Regions from separate parts of the Rhodococcus sp. 2H158 genome, predicted to be linked through region 2. Evidence: riboswitches for the same ligand, from Rfam matches in the RefSeq annotation. Region 2 holds a riboswitch; the other holds the start of a gene.
The links. A riboswitch is a leader RNA that binds a small molecule or an ion and turns the genes downstream of it on or off. The one in region 2 is predicted to bind cyclic di-AMP.

Region 1 (3,392 bases), on a different contig from region 2:
TCCTTCAGGCGGGGCCGGGTCTCCGAACCGGTGAAGTAGTTGCGCACGCGGCGGCGCAGGTCGACCGCGGTACCGATGTACAGCACCTCGTCCGAGGGCCCGCGGAACAGGTACACGCCGGGCCGCCGCGGCAGGTGCGCCGCGAGGGACCGTTTGGCGCGTTGCTCGGCGGTGACGGCCGGCAGATAGTCCCGCAGTTCGGTGAGGCTGTGGACCCCTTGGTTGCCGACGCGGTCGATGAGCGCGTGCAGGACGTCGACGGTTGCCCGGGCGTCGTCGAGGGCGCGGTGCGTGGGCGTGGTGGACACCCGGAACAGCTCGGCGAGCGCGGACAGCCGCACGGACGGTGCCTCGTCCCGGCCGAGGACGCGGCGCGCGAGCTTGACCGTGCACAGCACCTGGAATCGGGGCCACGCGACCTCGGACCGGGACGCCGCGGCCCGCAGGAAGCCCACGTCGAAGCCCGCGTTGTGCGCGACGAGTACGGATCCGGCGGCGAACTCGAGGAACGACGGCAGGACCTGCCCGATTCGGGGCGCGGCACGGACCATGGCGGTCGTGATGCCGGTGAGCTGCACGATGTTCGGGGGGATCGACCGGCCCGGGTCGACGAGCGTGGCGAACTCGCCGAGCACCTCGCCACCGCGGATCTTGACCGCCCCGATCTCCGTGATCGCGTCGTCCGTGGAACTGCCGCCGGTGGTCTCGAGATCGACGACGACGAAGGTGGTCTCCCGCAGCGGCGTGTCCAGTTCGTCGAAACCGAGCTGCACCCCGACGGCGGGCTCGGTTCGGTGGGGCACGGTCACGACGCCAGGGTAGGGGGCGGGTCCGACACCCCGGGGGCGGGGCGGAGACACCCGGAACGGTCCGGGGAGACGAGGATCACACCTTCTGTCGGCCGTGCGGGTGTGGGCGGCGACGCGAGAGGGTATCGATACCGCGAGCCGAGGGGATGTGCCGCCTCGGTCGGCGGCGCCTCGGGTCCTCGCTGCGCTCGCGATCGCCGGTCCGACCTGCGGCAACGCGACGGGTTCCGGGCGCAGGCCGCCGGAGGTGCCCGGAGCGGCCGCGGGCCCGTCGCGTCCCGAACCGACCGTTATGTTTCCGTGATCGAACGGGCCGGGCCATCGGCCCCGAATCGGGCATATCCGGCAATCTGCGGCGTTCGCGGCGCGGACGGTCGACATCCTCCGATGCGATTTCGTAATCTTTTCGAGACCAAGCGGTGAGGATGTCGAACCACCAGAGGGGAGACGCCGCTCGGTCACCGCCTAATCGGCGCACCCGCAGCGGGTGCCCGAGCCGGGGACCCACTGTCCTCTGGGGTGAATCCCCTCCGACCGCGCCAGCGGAACGAGGGGTAGGGCTGATCTTCCCAGCCCGAACCCGTCAGCTAACTCGGTCGGCGGACGAACGGAAGAAATGGAGCAACCCCCTCGTGGCGTCTCAGATTTCCAAGCGCACCGTGCGGCGCGCCGTCGTCGCCGGTGCCCTCGCTCTCGGCGCGGTCACTGTCTCGGCGGGTCCCGCCCTCGCGGAACCGATCACCATTCCCGGCGTCGGCTCGTTCGAGCTGCCGGCCGGCGTGACTCTCCCGCCGGAGGTCACCAACCTCGTCCCGCCGGCCCCGCAGGGTGCCGCGCCGGCGCCGGCCGCGCCCTTCAGTGCGCCGGTCACCTCGGCCGCACAGCGCGCCGTGGACGCCGCCCACGCCAAGCTCGGCGCCCCGTACGTCTACGGCGCCGCCGGCCCGGACGCCTTCGACTGCTCCGGCCTGGTGCAGTGGGCCTACAAGCAGGCCGGCCTGAACCTGCCGCGCACCAGCTACGAGCAGGCCGCCGCCGGTCGCGCCGTGGACGTCTCGGCGCTGCAGCCCGGCGACGTCGTGTCCTTCTACGGCGGCAGCCACTCCGGCATCTACATCGGCAACGGCAACGTCATCCACGCGTCGACCTCGGGTCAGCCCGTGAAGGTCGCTCCGGTGAACTCGATGCCGGTCGACGGGGCCCGTCGCTACTGAGCGACGACTCGACGACTGCCACGCAGTGGCGCAGCGGGGGCGGACCGGTCGATGCCGGCCCGCCCCCAACGGTTTTCCGGGATTTGCTACCCGGCGCTGCGTGACCTACCGGTGGGTAGACACGAACCAATGCCCTTCCGTAACCTGATCGAGATTTTTCGGGTAACGGGTGCGCAACGTCGAACGAAAGGACCTGGTCCCGTGGTGGTGGACAGGACGAAACGGTCGCTTCGGGCGCTGGTGGCAATCGGGGTGCTGCTGACGGTGGCGTTCGCGGCCGCCCCGGCCGGAGCCGACCCGGTGGGGGAGAGCCCCACCGTCGCCCTGGAGCGGCTCGCCGAGCTGTCGCGCAAGTCCGAGCAGACCACCGAGGCGCTGCACAACGCCGGAATCGACCTCGACGCGAAGGTCGAGGCCCAGCGCGCCGCCGATGCGGCGCTGGCCCGCGACCGCGAGGCGCTGGCCGCCGCGGAAGCAGAGCTCGCGGTCTTCCGGCCGACGGTGGACAAGCTCGCCGTCGCCAATTACCGCGGTGCCCGCACCAACCGGCTGTTCGCCCTGATGGTCAGCGACTCGCCCCAGCAGCTGCTCGACCAGATGTCGGCGCTCGACGTCATCGCCCAGGAGACCGCCGACCAGGTCGCGGGATTCCGCACCGCGTCGTCGGCCGCCGCGGAGGCGGCGCTGGCGTCCCAGCGCTCGGTCGACGAGGCGCGTGCCGCCGCCGAGCAGGCGCAAGTCGTGCGCGACGATCTGCAGCGGCAGCAGAGTGAGCTCGAGGCCCAGATCGACGAGGTGCTCGCCGCCTTCGCCGACCTGAGTGCCGAGGAGAAGGCCACGCTGGCCGGCGCGCCGTTCCCGCCGGGATTCGACGCCGAGAAGATCCTGTCGGGCCTCGCCCCCGGTAGCGGCAGCGGTGCCCTGCAGGCCGGCATGACCCGGATCGGCAGCCCGTACAGCTGGGGCGCCACCGGCCCCTCCGCGTTCGACTGCTCCGGCCTCGTGGTGTGGGCCTACAAACAGATCGGCAAGAACCTGCCGCGCTCGAGCCAGGCCCAGGCCCAGGGCGGCACCCCCGTCCCGCGCGACCAGCTCCAGCCCGGCGACGTCGTGACCTTCTACGACGACGCCTCGCACGTGGGGCTGTACGCGGGCAACGGCAACGTCCTGCACGCCTCCACGTACGGAGTGCCCGTCAAGGTCGCCCCGATGGACAGGATGCCGTTCCACAACGCCCGCCGGTACTGACGTCCGTCGTGCCGCCACCCCACGGCGCCGGTGTGAGCGCGACCTACACTGGCCGCCGTGCCCGCGCCCGATTCGTTCCGCCGTCCCCCCGGCAGCCGCCGGTGGGAACGGCTCGGCGTTG
Region 2 (3,392 bases):
CGCCGACGGTACGTGCGCCGGCCTCGAGGCCGTGATGCTCGAGGTCCCGGCGGGGCGGCCGCTGCAGTTGTCGTTGCCGTCGGAGATCACCGACTCGGACTGGCGGCTGAACGTCACCTACGGTGATCCCCGCACCGGCGAGATCTTCGAGGGGTTCCGCGACTACACGCCCGGTCAGGCCCGGGCCGTGACGGTGCCGTCCGATCCCGGCGCGCAGTTGCTGAATGTGGTGCTGCAGCTTCCCGCCACCGGGGAGCAGGCGCCGGTGTGGGCGATCCAGACGTTCTGACCCCCGTCCGGCATGCGAGAGGGGCCTTCCGGGTGCTGTCCCGGAAGGCCCCTCTCGCGTCGGGTCGGCCCGACGCCGGACGTCAGGAGTCGAGCTCGCGCGCGACGGCCCGCATCACCTCGGAGATTCGCTGGGCGGTCTTGCGCTCGGGATGGCGGCCCTTGCGCAGCTCCGGCTGCACGGTGGCCTCGAGCAGCTTGATCATGTCCTCGACCATGCCGTGCAGCTCGTCGGGCGAGTGCCGCTTCTGGGGGGCCGCCTCACGCCGCCCGCCCTGGCGTACCGACGGCAGCGGATCGAGCAGTTTCAGGCTGAGCGCCTGCGGTCCGCGACGGCCCGCGGCCATGCCGAACTCGACCCGCTGACCCGGCTTGAGGCCCTCGACCCCGGCCGGGAGCGCGGAGGCACGCACATAGACGTCCTCGCCCTCCTCCTGGGACAGGAAGCCGAAGCCCTTCTCCATGTCGTACCACTTCACCTTGCCGGTAGGCACTGCGTTCACCCGCTCCTCGACAGCCGTGCCCCCGGGGGCACGAGTGGATATGCAAAACAACGCGCCCCGCTTCGAGTGCGGGACGCGCAGACATGCGTCAGTGTACCCGCGGCGGAGTCCACCTTCGAAAGTCCGGCGGCGGCGCGGGCGGGCGGGGAAGCACTACGGTGGAACGCGTGGGCACCTCCAGTTCTTCCGCACCGGGCAACGGCCTGCTCAAGGCCGCGCTGGCATGTTTCCTGGTCGGGATCGTCGCCGTGGTGGCGATCTTCCTGACCCCCGCCGTCACCGACGGCCGACCGGGCCTGGTGCTGTATCTGCTGACTCTCGCCTGGCCGCTCGGCTTCGTGCTGGCATTGACCTTCGCGCTGCGCTCCGGCCGGCGCTCCCGTGGAAGGGACCGCACGTGAGGATTCTGCTCAACATCATCTGGCTGGTCTTCGGCGGGCTGTGGCTGGCGCTGGGGTACTTCCTGGCGGGGCTGATCTGCTTCGTGCTGATCATCACCATCCCGTTCGGCATCGCCTCGTTCCGCATCGGCATGTACGCGCTGTGGCCGTTCGGCAAGACGGTGGTGGACAAGCCCACGGCGGGGGCCGGGTCGCTGATCGGCAACGTGATCTGGGTCGTCGTCGCCGGCATCTGGCTGGCCCTCGGTCACGTCGTGACGGCGATCGCGATGGCGATCACGATCATCGGCATCCCCCTGGCGCTCGCGAACCTCAAGATGGTGCCGATCTCGCTGATGCCGCTCGGGAAGGACATCGTCCCGGTGGACAACCGCCCGAGTTACATGTGACGTTCCTCACATAACACCGGCATAACGGCGAGGTCGCGAACCGGCACCGGCGATGGACCTTGGTCCCTACCTGCGACTTCATCCCGCCACACGCGCCACTCGTGCGCCGCCCTCGCCGCGCTCGGCGTTATCAATTGGTGACAATCCCCGCCTCGAGCCGTTACCGTCGTCTCCGGCCGGTTGGTTCGGCCACCCCGGGTCCGTCGCGCCAAATCCTGCTCCGCGGATTCCGGGTGTCCCGACAAACGATCCACGGGAGCAGGAAGCGGGGGACCCAACGGTCTCCCAGGGAACACCGATTCCCAGGAGGCACCCGGATCGCCGCCACGGCGACGGTCCTTGGGGTGAAGCCGAATCGCCCACCGGCGAGGAGGCCGGGCTACCTCTTCAGCCCGAACCCGACAGCTGACCTCGTAGGCGCGTACGGAGAGGAACCGGAACCGACATGAGCGGACGCCATCGCAAACCCACCAACACCGGCCGCACCGTCGCCAAGTTCGCGCTGACCAGCGCCGTTCTCGGCGTCACGGGCGTCGCCTTCAGCGGCACCGCCAACGCCGCTCCCGACTCCGACTGGGACCGCCTCGCGCAGTGCGAGTCCGGCGGCAACTGGGGCATCAACACCGGCAACGGCTACCAGGGTGGCCTGCAGTTCTCCCCCAGCACGTGGAACGCCTACGGCGGCGGCGAGTACGCGGCGACCGCCAACCAGGCCAGCCGCGAGCAGCAGATCACCGTCGCCGAGCGCGTGCTCGCCGGCCAGGGCTGGGGCGCGTGGCCGTCCTGCTCCTCGAGCCTCGGCCTGAGCAGCAGCCCGACGCAGCGCAGCGCCCCGTCCACGAGCGCCGGCACCGTCCAGAACACCCCGGTCGTCGAGGCCGCCCCCGAGGTGCCCGAGCTTCCCGCTCTGCCCGCGGAGGCCCAGGGCCTGCGGGCCGGCTTCGAACAGGGCCTCGACGCCCTGCGCCAGGCCGGCATCGCCGTCGACCAGAACCTCGTCGACGCGGTCAACGCCGCCCTGCCGAACTGACACCCGGCACAGACGCACGAAAGAGCCCCGCACCGTTCCGGTGCGGGGCTCTTTCGTGCTTCGATCAGCGGTTGATGACGGTGCGGGGGTGGGTGTACGGCAGGGAGTCGACCGGCAACGGAAACTCCATCTCCTCGCCATACGGGGACAACGGGCCGGAACGAGTCGAGGACAACTCGGTGACGGCGTGGTCCCCGTCCGCCACCTTGGGCCACCCCGGATCGACATACTGCTTCTTCGAATTGTCAGCCATGCGCTCATTTTGGCAGGCAGGTTCACGGACAGCTACTTCAGGTCTCTAATCTGGTCTCGATGACCGCCACCGACCCCGCCGCGCCGGAGACCGGCCCGGAGTCGCTCGCGCGCTGGTTGAGCGACCGCCGCGACGCCGACCTCGCCGAGCTGCTGCGCGCGCGCCCCGACCTGGTGGTCCCGCCACCCGCGACGATGGCCGTCCTGGCCGGCCGCGCGCAGCAACGTGCCTCGGTGTTCCGCGCCGCCGACGAGCTCACCGTCCTCGACTTCGGTGTGGTCGACGCGCTGACCCGGCTGGGCGCCGACCGGGAGCCGGTGACCCGCCGGGCGCTGCTCGACTCCGTGTCCGGCCGCGTCACCGCCAAGAACGTCGACCGGTCCCTCGACCGCCTGCGCCGGCTGTCGCTCGTGTGGGGTCCCGCCGAGGGGCTGCGGCTGATCAAGGCCGCGGCCGAGGCGGTGCCGTGGCGAATCGGCCGCAGCCCCGACCCCGAGCAGCTACCGGCCCCGGCCGAGCTCGGCACCC

Region 1: another riboswitch for cyclic di-AMP. It lies ahead of ACWPOB_RS05470 (C40 family peptidase); the one in region 2 lies ahead of ACWPOB_RS03045 (resuscitation-promoting factor Rpf1 domain-containing protein).

What each region holds. Positions count from the first base shown of each region.
Region 1 is NZ_JBSNCE010000004.1:166,308-169,699, forward strand. It holds gene ACWPOB_RS05465 (DEDD exonuclease domain-containing protein) at 1-809, opposite strand, end outside; cyclic di-AMP (ydaO/yuaA leader) riboswitch at 1,262-1,427, shown strand; gene ACWPOB_RS05470 (C40 family peptidase) at 1,442-2,023, shown strand; gene ACWPOB_RS05475 (NlpC/P60 family protein) at 2,225-3,271, shown strand; gene ACWPOB_RS05480 (peptidase MA family metallohydrolase) at 3,329-3,392, shown strand, end outside.
Region 2 is NZ_JBSNCE010000002.1:271,797-275,188, reverse strand. It holds gene ACWPOB_RS03065 (DUF2771 family protein) at 1-289, shown strand, start outside; gene ACWPOB_RS03060 (cold-shock protein) at 372-782, opposite strand; gene ACWPOB_RS03055 (hypothetical protein) at 950-1,192, shown strand; gene ACWPOB_RS03050 (YccF domain-containing protein) at 1,189-1,581, shown strand; cyclic di-AMP (ydaO/yuaA leader) riboswitch at 1,818-2,017, shown strand; gene ACWPOB_RS03045 (resuscitation-promoting factor Rpf1 domain-containing protein) at 2,027-2,611, shown strand; gene ACWPOB_RS03040 (hypothetical protein) at 2,676-2,864, opposite strand; gene ACWPOB_RS03035 (helicase-associated domain-containing protein) at 2,924-3,392, shown strand, end outside.